Regions from separate parts of the Algoriphagus aurantiacus genome, predicted to be linked through region 1. Evidence: riboswitches for the same ligand, from Rfam matches in the RefSeq annotation. Region 1 holds a riboswitch; the other holds the start of a gene.
What was found. Region 1 has a riboswitch for cobalamin ahead of SYJ56_RS23115 (TonB-dependent receptor). Riboswitches for the same ligand answer to the same signal wherever they lie in the genome.
Positions count from the first base shown of each region.

Region 2: it holds a riboswitch for cobalamin, as region 1 does, so the genes downstream of both, metE (5-methyltetrahydropteroyltriglutamate--homocysteine S-methyltransferase) here and SYJ56_RS23115 (TonB-dependent receptor) in region 1, are expected to answer to the same signal.

Region 1 covers NZ_JAXRUT010000034.1:29,681-38,696, reverse strand. The annotation lists gene SYJ56_RS23130 (ATP-binding protein) at 1-817, opposite strand, end outside; gene SYJ56_RS23125 (YncE family protein) at 1,036-2,085, opposite strand; gene SYJ56_RS23120 (hypothetical protein) at 2,090-2,215, opposite strand; gene SYJ56_RS23115 (TonB-dependent receptor) at 2,212-4,068, opposite strand; cobalamin riboswitch at 4,182-4,396, opposite strand; gene SYJ56_RS23110 (ABC transporter substrate-binding protein) at 4,496-5,680, shown strand; gene SYJ56_RS23105 (iron ABC transporter permease) at 5,756-6,787, shown strand; gene SYJ56_RS23100 (ABC transporter ATP-binding protein) at 6,791-7,762, shown strand; gene SYJ56_RS23095 (DUF5687 family protein) at 8,018-9,016, shown strand, end outside.
Region 2 covers NZ_JAXRUT010000001.1:169,966-178,981, reverse strand. The annotation lists gene SYJ56_RS00745 (GxxExxY protein) at 61-438, opposite strand; gene SYJ56_RS00740 (DUF1304 domain-containing protein) at 540-902, opposite strand; gene SYJ56_RS00735 (methyltransferase RsmF C-terminal domain-like protein) at 1,062-2,438, shown strand; cobalamin riboswitch at 2,660-2,857, shown strand; gene metE (5-methyltetrahydropteroyltriglutamate--homocysteine S-methyltransferase) at 3,046-5,373, shown strand; gene SYJ56_RS00725 (avidin-fold protein) at 5,508-5,870, opposite strand; gene SYJ56_RS00720 (M1 family metallopeptidase) at 5,976-7,628, shown strand; gene SYJ56_RS00715 (PQQ-dependent sugar dehydrogenase) at 7,699-9,016, opposite strand, start outside.

The DNA of each region.
Region 1 (9,016 bases):
GCGCATTACGTACACCATTGTCATAAAAATATATTTTCTTATTCATCTTGATCTCTTTGCGTAGATTTCTACTGAAGGTTCCCATTCGATAGATGACATAGGCCTGCTCGAGCAAATCAATATAGCTAATGACAGTTTTGACATCAACTTGAAGGGATCTGGATAGTTCATTGTAGGAAACTTCACTTCCCATCTGAAAAGCTAAAAGTTGCAGGAGCCGAAAGATTACATCTTGTTTTTTTATGATACCCAATGCCAACACATCTTTATAGAGATAGCTTTCTGTGAGTTCGTATAGTAACGTTTCTTGGTCACTAACATTTGTGATAATTTCCGGATAGAACCCATACACTAGCCGATTGGGTAAATCCTGCTCCGCAGCTATATATCCTACGTTCTGCTCGAATTCTTTCCAGCTGATCGGATAGAGATGAAATGTAGTCTTTCTTCCTGTAAGAGGTTCCTGAGTTAGGCCGGATAATTCAAAAGAAGATGAGCCGCTCAGGATAAGTCTTACATCCGGGATTTGATCGTGAATTATTTTTGCAGTGAGCCCTATGTTTTCGATTCGCTGTGCCTCATCTACGAATACATATTTATAGTTGCCGAGAATTGATTTGATCTGCATCGTATTTGGCGTATATAGAAGGCGCCTAATGGTAGGGTCGTCTCCATCCAAAAAGAGGTGATCTTTTCCTGCCAGTAAATCATTTACAAGAGTGGTTTTACCTACTTGCCTAGGGCCAATTAAGAGGATTACCTTTTTCCGGTCTAGATTTTTAGAAAGGTTCTGGAAGTGCAATCGATTAAATTTCATAATTAAAAATACGACTTTTATGGATTTAATTCCACAAAAGACTATCTTTTTATGGATTCAATTCCACAAAAGACTAGCTTTTTATAGAATAGTGTCTTGAATTAATAAGAAAAAGCCGCTGGAAAATCAATTTGCAGCGGCTTTTAAATGTGTAAATTCGGGAAACTAGTAGCTTAATTTAATGGGGACTAATCTTCCGATCTTCCAATTTTAACATATCAATAAATCAAGAACCCAGAAGGGCCTCTACCTACTTCGAAAGTCCTGACTACCGAGCCTGTTTCTGAAAGGACAGTTACCGTACCGTTGCCTTGGAATGCGTTGGAATTGGAAACATAAATATGATCCCGTTCATCGTCAAAGCCAATTCCGTAGAAACCTGAGCCAGTCATCAGTTCGGTGGCAGTCACGTTACTTCCTTCGATGTCAATACTAACTACAGCGTCATTGTAATCTGGATATCCTGAGCTAGTCAAAACGTACATCTCATCATCTCCGTCGAAGGCAATCCTGCTGGTAGCATCTGAAACCGGAACTGTGTAAGTAGTTCCTAAAGTCAGGTTGCTTAGGTTTAAAGTATAGAATTTTACCTCATCTGCTGCCACCGCATATATCCATAGCAGTCCGTCTTCCTCATAAAACTGACGGGGAGAAGCATCTAAGTCGAGTGTAGATATTACAGCTTCTTGAGTCACATCAATGATTTCGATTTTGTTTTCCTCAGAGCCGGCAACGATAATAAAGTTTCCGTAAGAGAAAAGATCTTCAGGCTTGTTGGAAACCTCAATTTTATTAGAAACTACTCCGCCATCAAGGCCATTCACCATCGCTACATAGGAATCCGGCGTACCATAATTTTCATCATAAGGACCATAATCACTGATAAAAAGTTTACTTCCATTCACGGCAAGAGACCTTGGTTGGTCCAATTCAGCAGCCACGGCTCCCATGCTTTTGAAATTAGCCGGATCAACGATTTCTACTTTGCCTGAGTTGGCGACCAAATACAACCTGTTACCTTCAAGTACCATATCCTCTAGCAAGCCTGCGAATGGGCGAAGATTCTCAGCTTCGAAAATATTAGGAAGGAGTTCTTCAGTGTTTGGGTTCAGGTGATATACTTCACCGTCATTGGTTCCGAAGCTGCCTTCGTTCATGATCAGAATGCCATTGTTGTACTTGCCCAAAGGTTTTTCTTCTCCACTGTCAGAGCAGGCAAAAGAGATAGAGAGTAAGGCGGATGCCCAGAGTAGTTGTTTTAATTTCATCTGTTTATAATTGATTTTTTAAGGTGAGATAGCCTGTCCCGTCCCGATAGTTATCGGGATCGATTCGGGAAATTCTCGCATAGTTGATAATCATCCCTTCGTGTGACGTTATCGTTATCCTCGATTTCATAATAGTATGGATAAATTGAATTGATAAGATCTTCCAGGCATAGCTCTAAGATAGAGCACTTGATAGTCGGTGTCGAGGATATTGTTGATTTGAAAACTTACAGGAAAGTGAACTTTTGCAAGCTCAAGTCTATCATAGCCTAGTCCAAAATTGAAGAGTTGAAATGAAGGCATCATGCGGGGATTATCAGCAGTGACGGATCTTTCTCCCACGAAATAGGTTCCTATGGAGGTATTGAAACCTGATTTTCTAACTAGCACTTTTCCATTGGCTTGATGCTGCGGTGTGTAGGGCAGTTGCTTTCCTACAGACTGATCTTTTTCGTCTGTGCCTTTCGTGGTCACGGCTTTGGAGTAGGTGTAAGAAGTAGTCAATTCCCAATCCCATGAGAGAAAGTTGCCTGCTAAATTCCCTTGATATTCTATACCCTGATTCCTGACTTTCTTGATATTTTCAGGAGTCCAGAAGCTTCCTTTAGGGAGCCAAATGATCCAGTTGTCCACTGACATTTGGTAATAAGTTAACCCTTGAGCCCAATTGATTTTTCCTTTACCGCTCCAAGTTAAGCCGACTTCTCCGCTAAGACTTTCCTCCGGAAGCAAGTCGGGGTTTCCTCCAGGATTCCAAAAGCGATCATTTAGGGTTGGGACTTTAAATCCTTTTCCTAGGGAAGTTTTCAGCTGTATGTTTTTAGTTTCTGTAGACCAGATATCCCAGTCCATCCCGAGATTCGGCGTGAACGGCGCGAAAGTGCCTGAGTAAACTAATTGACGGAGGTTTAAAGCAAAAGAGAGTTGTTCCGTAGCTGAGAATTTCGTGCTTTGATACAATTCGATACGTTTATCATCCGCCTGATAGGTGCTCAGATCTCCTTTTGTCAGTGTATATCTCGCACCTAGTTTTGAGATCCATTTTTTTGAAATCTCCTGATCCCAGTCTCCCCCCAGAAAATATTGCGTGCTGTTGTTTTGGCTGGCATTGAAGAGTTGCTCGTTTCGGACAAGTCCTGTTTTCAGATTCCACATCGACTTTTTTTCAAAATGGAAAAAATCAATCACTGCCCGAAAAGCCTCATCTAGTTGCGTATCTGTAGTGTGTGAGCCCATCACTGGCTGGACTTCCCGATTGGTTTTATTCCACCAGAAAGCGGTTTTAAGCTGGTTGGCTACGCTGAGATTCCATGCCAAATCCTGAACAATTCCGATTTGCTCTACTTGGGCATGGCCTTCTTTCACTTCAGGAGTGCCGAATTGCCCCAGGTCTGTATAGGGGAAGTTATTCTTGGAGAATTCCCGGTAGATTTTGGTTTTGCTGATGAAATTTTTCGATGAAAATCCTGCAAATCCACTGGTGTTGAATAGACCAAAGCTGCCAATCTGCTGTGAAATCCCTGCCTGAAACCCTTTTCCAAATTCAGAATTAGTGCCTAGATGAACACTTCCGCCTATGGCTTCATTTCCAAAAAGTGCTCCGGCATTTCCGAACTGTACACTAACCTGATCGACGGAGGAAATAGGCAAAATGGACAAATCGCTTTGTCCAAGTGAAGGGCTGTTGATCGGAAGACCATTCCAGAATACGGCCGTATGGCCTGCGGAAGTGCCACGAAAGGAGGGAGATGCGATCATTCCAGCCCCGTATTGCCGCACAAAAACCGGTGATTGCTCCTGAAGGATGTCGCCCAGAGAACGGCCTTGGTAAGCCTCCAAGTCCTTTTTTGTCCAGTTGATTACTTTTTGCCCTTGGGCAAATCGATCCAATTCAGGGGCATAGACTTCTACTTCAGCCAATTTGACTGTGTCCTGAATTGGGCTATTAGCCACTAAAGAAAATGCCCATACAAGCAAAAACATCCCTGATCGAATTAGTTATAAATCCGATTCGGGCTTAAAGAGAAATGGGAAGAAGGGATCGAAGCCGATCAATCGGCTCAGGTACTTTCTTCATTGCTTTTCCTCCGAAAGCACAGAATCAACAGAAATCGGCAGGTCTCCTGGCTCGCCTTAATTTGCCGCCTTCTCATCCCGAATTCTTTTCGGAACAATGGCATTGTTGACAAATCATTTGCGGAAAAATCCGCTCGGCTTACAGTTGCGGGGACAGCTTTGGTATTTCACCAAATTCCCTTTTAATCCCAAGAGCTCTGATGCGAGATTGGGAACCTATTTCGGCTGCAAAAGTAGATCGGGAAAACTTAGAAAAAAAATCTGTTTGCAGACAAATTTTGGAAGTGGCCAAAACCAGAGCTTATTTTGGAATTCAATATCTCAAAGAATTTCTGTGAAAAACCAACGATTTAGGCTCTTTATTACTTCAGTTTTTTTGATGGTAACCTATTCTTTTACAGCGTGTAATGATCAGAAAGGAGAGGGGGTAAAAGAACTTGAAAAAATAGAATTAAGTTATGCTTCTGGATTTACAATTTCACGAGGAAATAATTTTTGGGTGATGGAAGTTACTCAGGCTTGGTCAGGAGCGGATAGGATTTTTACCTATTTGGTATTGGAAGAAAATGCTGAAAAACCTGTGGGAGATTTTGATGCAATTATCCAACTTCCTGTGGAAAAAATTATCCTGACTTCGACCACTCATATTCCTCATTTGGACATGCTAAATGAGACAGACAAATTGATTGGTTTCCCCAATCTGAATTTAATTTCTTCTGGGAAAACATGGGCGCAAATTGATGATGGAAAAGTAGAGGATTTGGGTGCGGGGCCTTCGGCAAATACAGAAATGGTCATTGATATGTCCCCTGATTGGATTATGATTTCTACCCTGGGAGATGATCTGAAATATCTCGATTTGCTGGACCAAGCCAAGATTCCTGCGGTAATTAATGGGGAATATGTGGAGCAGCATCCGCTCGGCAGAGCTGAGTGGATCAAGTTTACAGGAGTACTTCTGGGAAATTTTGAGGAAGCTAACGCTGTGTTTAATAGGGTTGAAAATGATTATTTGGAGGCTGAGAAATTGGGTGATTCTATTATCGATTCCCTTCGTCCTACGGTGCTGAGTGGTGTGCTTTATCAGGATATTTGGTATGCTCCCGGAAGCGAAAGCTGGGGAGCAAAGATCCTTGAAAATGCTGGCGGAAACTATATTTTCTCTAACCAGAAAGGAACAGGCAGTGCCCAATTTAATTATGAGTTTGTGCTGGAAAATTCACTGGAGGCTGATTTTTGGATTGGTTCTGCTGATTTTCCAGACTTACAGACCATGGGAAATTCAGAACCACGATACAAAGCATTTAAAGCTTATCAGTCTGGAAATGTGTTTTCGTACACTCAAAAACGGGGGAGAGCTGGTGGACTGGAGTATTTTGAGCTGGGCTATATGCGACCTGATTTGATTTTGAAAGATCTAATCAAAATTCTTCATCCGGCTTTGCTTCCAGACTATGAGTTGTATTTTTATCAGCAACTCAATGAAATCGAGCATATTGAAGACAACACAGAGAGATGATTAATGTTCTTGCGAGATTCTCCCGAATCGAGTTCGGGACAGGCTATGTGACAAATGAAAGAAAGTTATAAACACATGAAACAAAATAGCTCAATTCTTCTTCTTTTTGCAGCGCTGATTGTGCTGGTTTTGAGTTTTTTGCTCAATGTGAGTTTGGGTTCCGTATCTATTTCTCCAAGTGAAATCCTGTCCGGGATTTTTACTGGTGAGTGGACAAAGGCTTCGAGGGAACAGATTATTCTAAACTACAGATTTCCGAAAGCTCTGGTCGCAATCTTGGCGGGAATTGGACTAAGCATCAGTGGACTTCAGATGCAAACTTTTTTCAGAAATCCACTTGCAGGACCGTTTGTGCTAGGAATTAGTTCCGGTGCTGGGTTGGGAGTTGCGATTTTAATGTTGGCTGGGTCAGCGTTTGGTTTGACCACTTTTGGAGGAGCAATTAACCCTTGGGCAATTGCGATTGCTGGGACCTTAGGAGCAAGTTTAGTGCTACTCACGGTGAGTTTGGCAGCGTGGAAAGTCAAAGACAGTATGACGCTTTTGATCATAGGATTGATGTTTGGATCAGCTGTTTCGGCGATTATTTCCGTTTTGTCATATTTCTCCGGCGCGGAAGCGTTGAAGCTATTTACCATGTGGTCTATGGGGAGTTTGGGAGGCTTGGTTTGGGATCAGGTTTGGATTTTAGGTCTCGTTATTTTTATTGGAATCATTCCAGTTGTCGCTTCTATAAAATCCTACAATGGGATGCTTTTAGGTGAGAGCTACGCGAAAAGCATGGGGATAAATCCTGATCGTTTGCGTTGGTTAATGATTATCAGTACAGGCTTATTGGCTGGGAGTGTTACGGCCTTTTGTGGACCAATTGCATTTATTGGGATTGCTGTTCCGCACTTGGCCAGGATGGTTTGGAAAACTTCAGATCACCGGATTCTTTTCCCCGCTTCAGCGCTGTTGGGTGCGAGTTTACTACTCCTTTGCGATGCTGTTGGCCAACTTCCAGGATCAGCTCAGACACTACCGATCAATGCGGTGACATCATTGGTGGGAGCTCCGATTGTGATCAGCTTGGTGCTGCGCAAAAACTTCAGTAAGGAATTTTAGGTTATGAAGGGTACATCAATTATAGGTAAAAATCTCAGTCTTGGCTACAGCAAAGGCAAAGTTCGGAAGGAAGTTCTGAGTGGATTGAATTTTAAGCTTTTGACTGGTGAACTGACCTGTTTGCTGGGCCCAAATGGGGTAGGGAAATCAACTTTAGTCAAGGCGATTTTGGGACAATTGAAACCATTCGTAGGAGAAGTTTTGCTAAATGAAAAATCTATTTCCAGCTATTCTAATGAGGCGCTGGCCAAAGAACTTTCTGTAGTGTTGACAGAACCATTTTTACCTGCAAATATGACAGTCGGACAATTGGTTGCGATGGGTAGGATTCCGCATACAAACTGGACTGGGAAGCTAGCAGATAGTGATCGTGAAGTTATTCAAAATGCACTTTCGGCTACGAAAATAGAATATTTGCGTGAGGAGAGACTTTCCGAAATAAGTGATGGACAGCGGCAAAAAGCGTTGATCGCGAGAGCACTTGCTCAAGATGGAAAGGTGATGGTGTTGGATGAACCGACAGCTCATTTGGATCTGGTGAATAGGTATGAAATCATGCACCTACTCCAGGATATTTCAAAAAGCCAAGGAAAGTCAATTCTTGTGGTAACACATGATTTGGAGATTGCCTTAGAAACAGCAGATAGGTTTTGGTTGATGAATTGTAGTACGCCACTTGTCTCAGGGTTACCCGAAGATTTGGTGATTTCTGGAGAAATCAATCAGTTATTGCCAGGAAAGAAATTCCAATTCAGCGTGGAAAAGGGTAGGATAGAGCGTAAGCAGGGCTCTGGAAGATGGGAAATTATTGGTGATTCTGCTTTAACCTCGCTGGTTCGAAAAGCACTTGAAAAAGCGCGAATTAAGGATTTCCCCGAATTAATTGAAGTGAGCAGTATTCCATTTTCAATAAAATACGCTGACAAAAAATTCTTGGATTTAGAAGATTTCTTGGATTTTTTGTCACATATGTAAATGTTAATTCCTTTCTTTTTGACCTCTAAGTTTTAAAGTCCTCCAATTAATCAATCCACAACGATAGAAGCATAGAGTGGACAATCAGGGATTTCAATAGCGATGTTTCTACCGTTGTTAGTAATTGGATCGGGAGAAAAGAATGGCGTATATTTTAGTGTTCTACATGTTTTAATCAACCCTTGGATCAAGATTGAACTATCTTTTTCCTATATTTTGAGTTGAAATTTAAACATCTAATTATTTTGAGATTGTATGTTATTTGAACTGATCCGCTTGGAATTCCTAAAGAGTTTCCGATCCACGGCATTTGCTAAAAGTGTGATGGTAGCTATTTTTCTGGGATTTTTAGCAATTATGCTTTTAGGATATCTTTTGATGGCAGGGATTTTTCTAAGCAGAATTCTGGAAGCACTTGCAGAGGGACAAGATCCTATTCAGGTGCTCAATTCAGGTTTGATTTTCTTCTTTTTGGTGGAATTCATGTATAGATATTTTCTTCAACAGCTTCCTGTTATTGAGCTGGAAAGTCTCTTGCATCTGCCGATTTCGAAGAAAAAAATCATGCATATGCTACTGGGAAGATCATTTTTCTCTCCATTAAGTATTATTACTTTGGTGCTTTTTACACCTTTTGCATTTACTGGGATTTCTGTTGAGTACGGAGTTTCAGGCGCAGTATCTTGGCTAGGAACGGTGGTGTTTATCAGTTGGTCCTTGCATTGGTTAATGCTTTGGTTCAAACAGCGTTTTGAGGACAGTCTGATAGGTGTGGTGATTGTATTTATTGTCCTTCTTTTGGGCGGTGGTTCTACCTACATGGGCTGGTTTAATCTGGGGGAACTGGTGGCTCCATTTTTCACACTTGCCATGAGTAGTTATCTTCCTTTGGCTGTAATGCTGGTCGTTTGTCTGGTAGGGTATTATCTGGCATTCTCCTATTATCTGAACAATGCTTACTTGGAAGATTTGGGGAAAGAAGAAGAAGCACGTTTTGTCAATCAATCGGTAGGGTTCTTTTCGAGATTTGGAATGGCTGGCGAGCTTGCAAACTTAGAATGGAAGCTGATCATTCGTCACAAAAAGAGTAGAACTTTTCTAATGCTGAGTGCCTTTTTCTTACTGTATGGGACCATTTTCTATGATAATCCAGACTATCAATCTGGGCCAATGCAAAATATTTTTATTTTCGTAGGAATCTTTATTACAGGAATTTTCATGATTCAGTATGGGCAGCTTTTCTTAAGCTGGAAT
Region 2 (9,016 bases), on a different contig from region 1:
AGGGCGCAGAATTTAATTACCATAACTTTGCGCCTTTTGTGTTAGTGAAACTGGATCTTTTTACAATTTATTGGCAACTCTTTTTACTCCATCGATCAATTTGATGGAATTGAAGTTGATCAGTAATCCAAGTTTAATTTCCATGAGCTTTAAATATGTCAGCAATTGAGCTTTGTGAATAGCTGCCAATTCAGATACGGTCTTGACTTCTATAATAACTTTTTCCTCAACTAGAATGTTCAGTCTATAGCATACATCGAGCTTAATTCCTTTATACAAAACAGGAACAGGAACTTGAGTTTGAATAGTTAAGCCGATCTGAGACAATTCAAAAGCTAAGCATTTTTCGTAGCTGCTTTCCAATAAACCAGGACCAAGTTGTTTATGAACCTCAATTGCAGCACCTATAATTTTGGAAGAAATTTCATTTTCGATCATGATAAAAAATTATAAAACTTTTATAAATAAAGAGTTATGAAATTAAGATGTTTTGGAAAAATCTCTTAGCTCTCTTGCGTTCTCCGTTCCTCTGCGGTAAATCACTTCAAATGCACCAAAATCAACGCTATTAGCGCCGGTAATCCCTGAATCCAGAAGATTTTTTTACTTGCCGTCAAGGCTCCGAAAATGCCGGCGACAAGCACACAGCCCAAAAAGAAAATAGCAACATACGTGGACCAATGTTGATCTTCAATCAGTAGTGACCAGATCAATCCAGCAACCAAGAACCCATTGTATAAGCCTTGATTGGCAGCCAAACCTTTGGTTTTAGGAAATAATTCAGCGGGTAGTTGTTTGAAAGTTTTTCTGCCGATAGTTTCCCAAGCAAACATTTCGAAGTAGAGAAAATAAAGATGGAGAGCGGCAATCGTACCAATCAGAATATCAGCAAGTAGTTCCATAATGTCAAATTTTCTGAATAAGATAAGCATTAGTATTCAGTGTACAGTCTCAGTAGCCAGAACTTTGAATAAATCAGATTAGATCAAATCCCAATTAATCCGGTTGGTTTAATCTATTACTGGGACTGATCACTGCAAGCTGATCACTATCTTTGCTTTATGCCAGAAACCAATCTTCCTACCGACTTCGAGTCTCAGATGCTCGAATTACTCGGTATAGCCGAATTTGAGCAATTTAAAAAAGCAATCAACAACCCTTCCCGCACTTCCATAAGGTTAAATTCAGCGAAAACTTTTTCTATATCCTGGCCGAAATCTCCAATTCTATGGTCAAAAAGCGGATTTTTCTTGGATGAACGACCTTCTTTCACTCTTGATCCTGCCATTCATGCAGGTGCATACTATGTGCAGGAAGCCTCATCTATTTTTATAGAGCATATCCTGAATACTCTTGAAATACCAAAGGGAGTTTACCTTGATTTGGCGGCTGCCCCTGGTGGAAAATCTACCTTGCTCTCTGGATATTTGGGAGATGAAGGCATGCTGGTTGCCAATGAAGTTATACAGCCGAGAGCCCAGATTCTAAAGGAAAACATCATCAAATGGGGACTTGGGAACACCGTGGTGACCAACAACGATCCAGAGCATTTTGAACCGTTGGAAGGATTTTTTGATCTGGTTTTGGTGGACGCTCCATGTTCTGGAGAAGGGATGTTTCGTAAGGATCCTCAGGCAAGGGAAGAATGGTCTATTGACAATGTACAACTTTGCTCCGCCCGGCAGAAGCGTATTATGGATAAGGCTGGTGCATTGGTGAAAGCAGATGGTTTTTTGGTGTACAGCACTTGTACTTTCAATGAACAGGAAAATGAGGATATGATCAGGTTTTTAACTGAAGAGTTTTCCTACGAGCCTGTTCGAATTCCGCTAGATGCGAGTTGGAATATCAAGGAAACTGAGGTAGAAGCTGAAGGGAAAACTTATTATGGATATCGCTTTTTTCCTCATTTGGTGGAAGGAGAAGGGTTTTTTATCACGGCTTTGAAGAGATCATCAGAAGCATACATCCAAGAGCCGAAGCGGGTGAAAGACTTCAAGCACCCTTACTTGAAGGAAGTCTGGAATAGAGAATCCTCCGATCTGGATGAAGAATTAGGATTTGATGGCAGTGGGAAATACTATACGCTGAATGATTCTTATTTCAGGATTTCAAAAGACTGGAACTTGCATTTTCAGAAGGTTTCGCAGCATTTGAGTTTGAAATATTTTGGCGTGGAGCTGGGTAAAAAGCAGAAAAATGACTGGATTCCAACTCATGAATGGGCCGTCTCAGTTTTACCTAAAAACAATTTTCCGACACATGAACTTTCGGAAAGAGAAGCAATTGAATTTCTTAGAAAAAATGACTTCGAAGTTGGTGATCTGCCGATCGGCTGGGTGTTGATAACTTACAAAAATTTACCACTCGGTTGGATCAAAAACCTCGGCAACCGTGTGAATAACTATTATCCAAAGGAATGGAGAATTAGGATGTGATTTTAGTGAGTAGCTAGTAGCTAGTATTTGGTATCAAGTATCAAGACTTTTTCAGAACATCAGATGAAACTTAGTTTCTGGGATAAGATCACCTCAGGCATCTATCACCGATCATCTGACTACCTATAATGTGCTAGCCATATTGTTGGAGAATCATCAAACAAAAATTTCATTCAATAAAATTCACTACTTTCACCACTGAAATAGTTCTTAACTTTATTTCTTAATCAACCGGAAGGGGTTTTACTTAGCTGTAGATTAATAGGGAATCGTGTGAAAATCACGAACTGTCGCGCAACTGTAAGTAGCACACCAAAGACGATCATCCTCGCATGTCCACTGTAGCCAACACAAAGGAGACGGGAAGGACGATGAAAGTCGCTACGAGTCAGGAGACCTGCCTATTCCGTTTTGACGATGCTTCCGCGAAATGAGGCCTTTTAGTCAAGTTTGATACGTTTTCTTATAGTACTGTTTTCTGTGTCATGCGGCTCAGACTTAACCTGCTATGCGCGTATTTCACTTTTCCGATTGCCCAATTCTCCTGCATGGTGAAATCTAGCCAAAGAGCTTTTAACTAATTATTCATCATTAACAGTTAAAAGAGATGCAAACGCATAATCTTGGCTATCCGCGAATTGGTAGCCACCGAGAACTCAAAAAAGCCTGTGAACAGTATTGGTCAGGCAAAATCGCGCTTTCTGACCTGCTCTCTGCAGGAGAAAGTATCCGCAAGGACAATTGGATTCTTCAAAAGAATTCAGGAATTGATTTGATTCCTTCCAATGATTTTTCCTTCTATGACCAAGTCTTGGATATGTCCCTCATGGTCGGCGCCATTCCGGAGCGCTATCATGAGGTGATTTTGCAAAAAGGTGGAAATGAACTGGACTTGTATTTTGCGATGGCTCGTGGTTATCAGCAAAATGGTTTGGACATCACTGCCATGGAAATGACCAAATGGTTTGATACCAATTACCATTACATTGTTCCTGAGTTTACCAAAAATCAGGAGTTTAAACTCTTCTCCACCAAAGTCATCAAGGAATTTTCCGAGGCAAAACAACTTGGAATTTTGACCAAGCCTATTCTGATAGGACCGGTTTCTTATCTGCTTTTGGGTAAAGAAAAAGAGGAAGGTTTTGAGCGGATTGATCTGATCAAAAACCTGCTTCCTGTTTACTTGGAAATATTGAAAAAGCTTGATGCACTTCATGTAGAATATGTGCAGTTTGACGAGCCATTTTTGGCAATGGATCTTACAGAAAAGGAGAAAAAAGCATTTTCTTATGTCTATGAGGAGATAAAAAAAGCTTATCCTTCTCTCAAAATTATCCTTGCCAATTATTTCGACTGCTTCGGAGAAAATCTCGAAATAGCACTTTCACTTCCTGTTCATACCCTACACTTGGATTTGGTACGTTGCCCGTCACAACTGGATGATATTTTGGATTCGGGGAAATTGAAAGCCAATGTCAACTTGTCTTTGGGAGTAGTAGACGGTAGAAATATATGGAAGAATGACTTTCAAAAATCCTTTTCGCTGATCGATAAAGTTGTTCACAGAATCGGTGCAGGCCGTGTTTGGATAGCGCCTTCTTGTTCGTTGATCCATTCTCCATGTGATTTGGATTTGGAGACAAATGAAACAACTCTTCCGGATGAAGTAAAGCAATGGTTGGCTTTTGCAAAGCAGAAAATCGCAGAGGTAGTGACCTTGAAAAAGTTGGTAGAAAACGATAAAGATTTAGAGGTTTTGGAGAGTTTTTCACTAAATGTGGTAGCAATCGCCAGCAGAAAATCCTCAACTCTGATCCACAATACAGAAGTGAAAGATCGGGTGAATTTGATCTCTGAAGCTGATGATCAGCGCAAAAGTGGGTTTTCTATTCGCCAAGCCAAGCAAAAAGCAGCATTAAATCTCCCACTTTTTCCCACTACTACGATTGGCTCTTTTCCGCAGACTAAAGAAGTACGGTCTTGGAGAGCGAGATTTAAGAATGGCGACTTGACCAAAGAAGCCTACGAAAAATTGCTTGAAGAAGAGACCAAGGAGTCAATCATCTGGCAGGAGGAGATAGGCATGGACGTGCTCGTTCACGGGGAGTTTGAGCGTAATGATATGGTCGAGTATTTTGGCGAGCAATTGGCTGGGTTTGCTTTTACCAAGTTTGGCTGGGTGCAGAGCTATGGCAGTAGATGCGTGAAGCCACCGATTATTTATGGAGACGTGTACAGACCTGAGCCGATGACGGTGCGTTGGTCAGCTTTTGCGCAGTCACTTACCGACAAGCCTGTAAAAGGAATGCTCACAGGGCCGGTGACGATTTTGCAATGGAGCTTTGTGCGTAATGATCAGCCTAGGTCTCAAACATGTACACAGATTGCTTTGGCTATCCGTGACGAAGTAGTGGATTTAGAGAAGGCTGGAATAGGTGTAATCCAGATCGATGAGCCTGCCATCAGAGAAGGGCTTCCACTTCGCAAAGCTGACTGGCAGACATATTTGGAATGGGCGGTTCGTGCATTTAGGATTTCCGCCAGCGGTGTGAAAGACGAAACGCAGATACACACACACATGTGCTATTCAGAGTTCAATGACATCATTCAGAACATTGCTGACATGGATGCGGATGTGATTACAATAGAATGCTCCAGATCCCAGATGGAGTTGTTGGATGCTTTTGCAGAGTTTAACTATCCAAATGAAATCGGCCCGGGAGTATATGATATTCACTCACCAAGGGTGCCGTCTAAAGCCGAAATGATTGCATTAATGGAGAAAGCAAAAGCGGTAATCCCGGCAGCAAATCTATGGGTAAACCCGGATTGTGGCTTGAAAACCCGCCACTGGGAAGAAACCAGAAAAGCGCTGATCGAAATGGTGGCTGCTGCGAAGAAACTGCGCGAAGCGGTGACTGAGCCAGTGAGCTAAGAATAAGTTGCCTGGCGGATTAAGATTCCGTTGGGCGTTTTTTCCCTAAGCTATGACCGCTGTGAACACGGAGGATTTTGCAGAGAACGCTGGTTAACAATTCGTCTTCGGTTATCGGTCTTCCTACTTATGAATCAAATCTCCTCAATAACAGACTCTCCTTTTGAACGATCACCCGAAGTCCATTCCCAAGTTTCATGGAGGCGAATTTTCCCGTTTTCCAAGATTTCAGGCTTAGATAGGCAAATTCCCGTCATCAATTCCCCTTTGTTATTCACTTGATGATAGCGCATGTTGATGTTTCCGGACTCGTCCACCAAACCGATTAGATGCCCTTTTAGGATTTTTCCGCCTTCATATTCCGCAGTCAGAATTTTCGTATCCTGTTGATAGCGAAAAATAGTCTCTACAGAAGTTTCTCCATTTTCGGTGTTCTGAACGGCGCGGAAAGAACGGTTATTATAATTGATCAGCGTCGATTCATCTGGTTTTTTCATGAGTTGAAGTTATTCTTTTGACTAAAATTAAGTCCTTTCGTGGAAAATTATGGCTTTTCAATTAATCCTTCCCAGTATCTTGTAACATCAAATTCCAAATTCCCTATGAGAATTCTTCTTTTAAGTTTTTGTCTAATCTTTTGTCTTAGTGCCCAAGCCCAAATGTTTCCTCATGGAGAGAAATTCACAAGACAGGACACTCTTCGTGGAACAATTACTCCCGAGCGGGCTTGGTGGGACTTGCAGTATTATCATTTGGAAGTAAAAGTAGATCCTGGAACCAAGTCGCTTTCGGGTAAAAACACCGTCCGATACAAAGTATTGGAGCCGCTGAAACGTATGCAAATCGATTTACAAGCGCCAATGCAGCTGACGAAAGCTGAGCAGAATGGAGATGAACTGGATATAGCACACGATGGGAATGCACATTTTATCACATTAAAAGCAGCGCAAAATGTGGGAGAAGAAAAAGAAGTGGTTTTGACTTTTTCTGGTACACCAGTTGAAGCGATTCGTCCACCTTGGGATGGTGGATTGACTTGGAAAAAGGATAGTAATGGCTTGCCTTTCATTGCAAATTCCAATCAGGGAATCGGCGCGAGTATCTGGTGGCCAAATAAGGATCATGGCTATGATGAGCCTGATCAAGGCGTATTGATCAGCGTTACTGTCCCTGAAAACCTAATGGATGTCTCCAATGGACGATTGATCGGAACAGATCATGATAAAGTTGCCAAGACCAAAACCTATCATTGGGAAGTGAAAAATCCGATCAACAATTACGGGATCAATATTAACGTAGGTGATTATGTTTACTTCGGTGAAAAATACGCTGGAGAGAAGGGAGAATTGGATATGGATTATTATGTGCTTCGGGAGAATTTGAATAAAGCCAAAAAGCAATTTAAAGATGCAAAGAGAATGATGGAAGCCTTTGAGCATTGGTTTGGCCCATATCCATTCTATGAGGATAGCTACAAACTGGTCGAAGCACCTTACTTGGGCATGGAGCACCAGAGCTCAGTGACTTATGGTAATGAATATGAAAATGGATATTTGGGCCGTGATCTGAGCGGCACGGGTTGGGGATTGAAATTTGATTTTATCATCATCCACGAGTCGGGTCATGAGTGGTTTGCCAATAATATCACCTACCGTGATGTTGCAGATATGTGGATTCACGAGAGTTTCACAGCCTATTCAGAGAATCTTTTTCTAGATTATTTCTATGGAAAGGAAGCCAGCAAAGAATATGTACTGGGAACCAGAATGGCGATCAACAATGACAGTCCAATCATTGGCACTTATAATGTGAACGCTGAAGGTTCTGGCGATATGTACTACAAAGGCGCAAATATGCTTCACACCATTCGTCAGATTGTAAATGACGACGAGAAATGGAGATCAATTTTGAGGGGATTGAACTCTGAGTTTTATCATAAAACTGTTTCCACACGACAAGTCGAAAATTATATTAGCCAGAAAGCGGGAATCGATTTGAAGTCGGTTTTTGATCAATACCTGAGAGATATTCGTATTCCGATTTTCAGTTATAATCTCATAGAAGGAGAGTTGATTTATCGATGGGAAAATGTCGTCGATGGTTTCAAAATGCCAGTAAAAATCTACGCGAATGGAAAGGAAATGAATTTAACCCCAACCCAGCAATGGCAACCGGTAGATCTTTCGGAGAAAGATGCAAAAATCAGTGTGGATGAAAACTATTATGTAGGAACGATGAATATCTCTGGGAATTAATAAAATGAGGTGAATGCGAAGATTTGCATTCACCTCATTTTTTGAAAGAAAGCGATTCTTTCAACAATATCTAATCTATGATCTTATATATTTTCCCTTCTGTTTTGCTCATTATATAGACATTTCCATCCGCATCTTGGCCAAATTTAAGATCGACTCTTTGTCCTCCGCAAAGCTCAAGCAGGCTTATTTCCTTGCCTTCAAAAATCACTCCCCAACTCTTTACTCCAGAATTTTCTAAATCATCTAAGTCCGCGAAAAACAGTCTGCCTGAAAGTATATCCCCAAAGACAAATTTCTCTTTAAGTGGACCATAAGGCATTATATAGCCTGCAAATATTGCCGCAAGCTCATCATGATCTAGCTGAATGATTGGATAAGTCACCCCAAAGTTTTCATCATTTTCCTGCAACGCAAAGATTTCATTGAACTTGCCATAAGGATTGATGATAAATCGTCCTTCTCTGATCGGCCATCCGTAGAACTTACCCTTCTCTATCTTATTAAGTTCTTCTATGCTATGTTGCCCGATATCAGTAGCAAACATGTTTCCATCATTATCCCAAAAAATCCGGTTGGGATTGCGAAAACCATAAGCATAAACTTCACCTGCTTTGCCAGGCACCCCAGCATATGGGTTCGTAGGTGGTATTCCATAGTTGCCATTAGGACTATCATTTCCTAAAGGATCGATGCGCAGAATACTGCTGTAAACCCGAGTAGCTTTATTGTCTGATACATAAGCAAATCTTTGCTCCGTCAATCCACCATCTCCAAAACCTATAAATAGCAAACCATAATCCTCATCTCCAGGAATGGCATTGGGATTAAAAGTTAGCTCTTGCATTCCATGAGCCTGGGATGGAATATCTATTCTAACTAATTCTCTGGAAGATCCATTAAAAGTAGGGGCAGATGGATCTTCAGCTTTCCACTCAGTGACTATCCACTGCATAAATACCCTAATACTATCTGAATAACCATAGTCAGATTGCTGAGTGCCGCCTGGTTCTGTATGAGCAGTATAAAATAACCCGTTGTCACTGAATTCCGGGTGAAAAGTAAAGCTGGCCATACCTGTAGCCCAACCTGGGCTACTAACTAAAGCAGGTTTCAATTTATTAATGGGTAGATATAAGTTTGGCTTCTTATCTACGAGCTCATATAGCCCTACCCGCTGATCATTTACAAAAAGACGCTTTGATCCTGGAGCAGCTTGCATTTTGGTCATTTTTGCCAGAGGATGAGCTGTATCAGAAGCTGGTAACTGGCTGAATAATTCCAGTTCAATTCGAATTCCGGAGTCGGGAACAGTGTCAGGAATAGGATCTTTTAGTCCTAACTGCGGTAATGTGTCCGGTAGATGTTCGTAGGTGTGTAGATAGGCT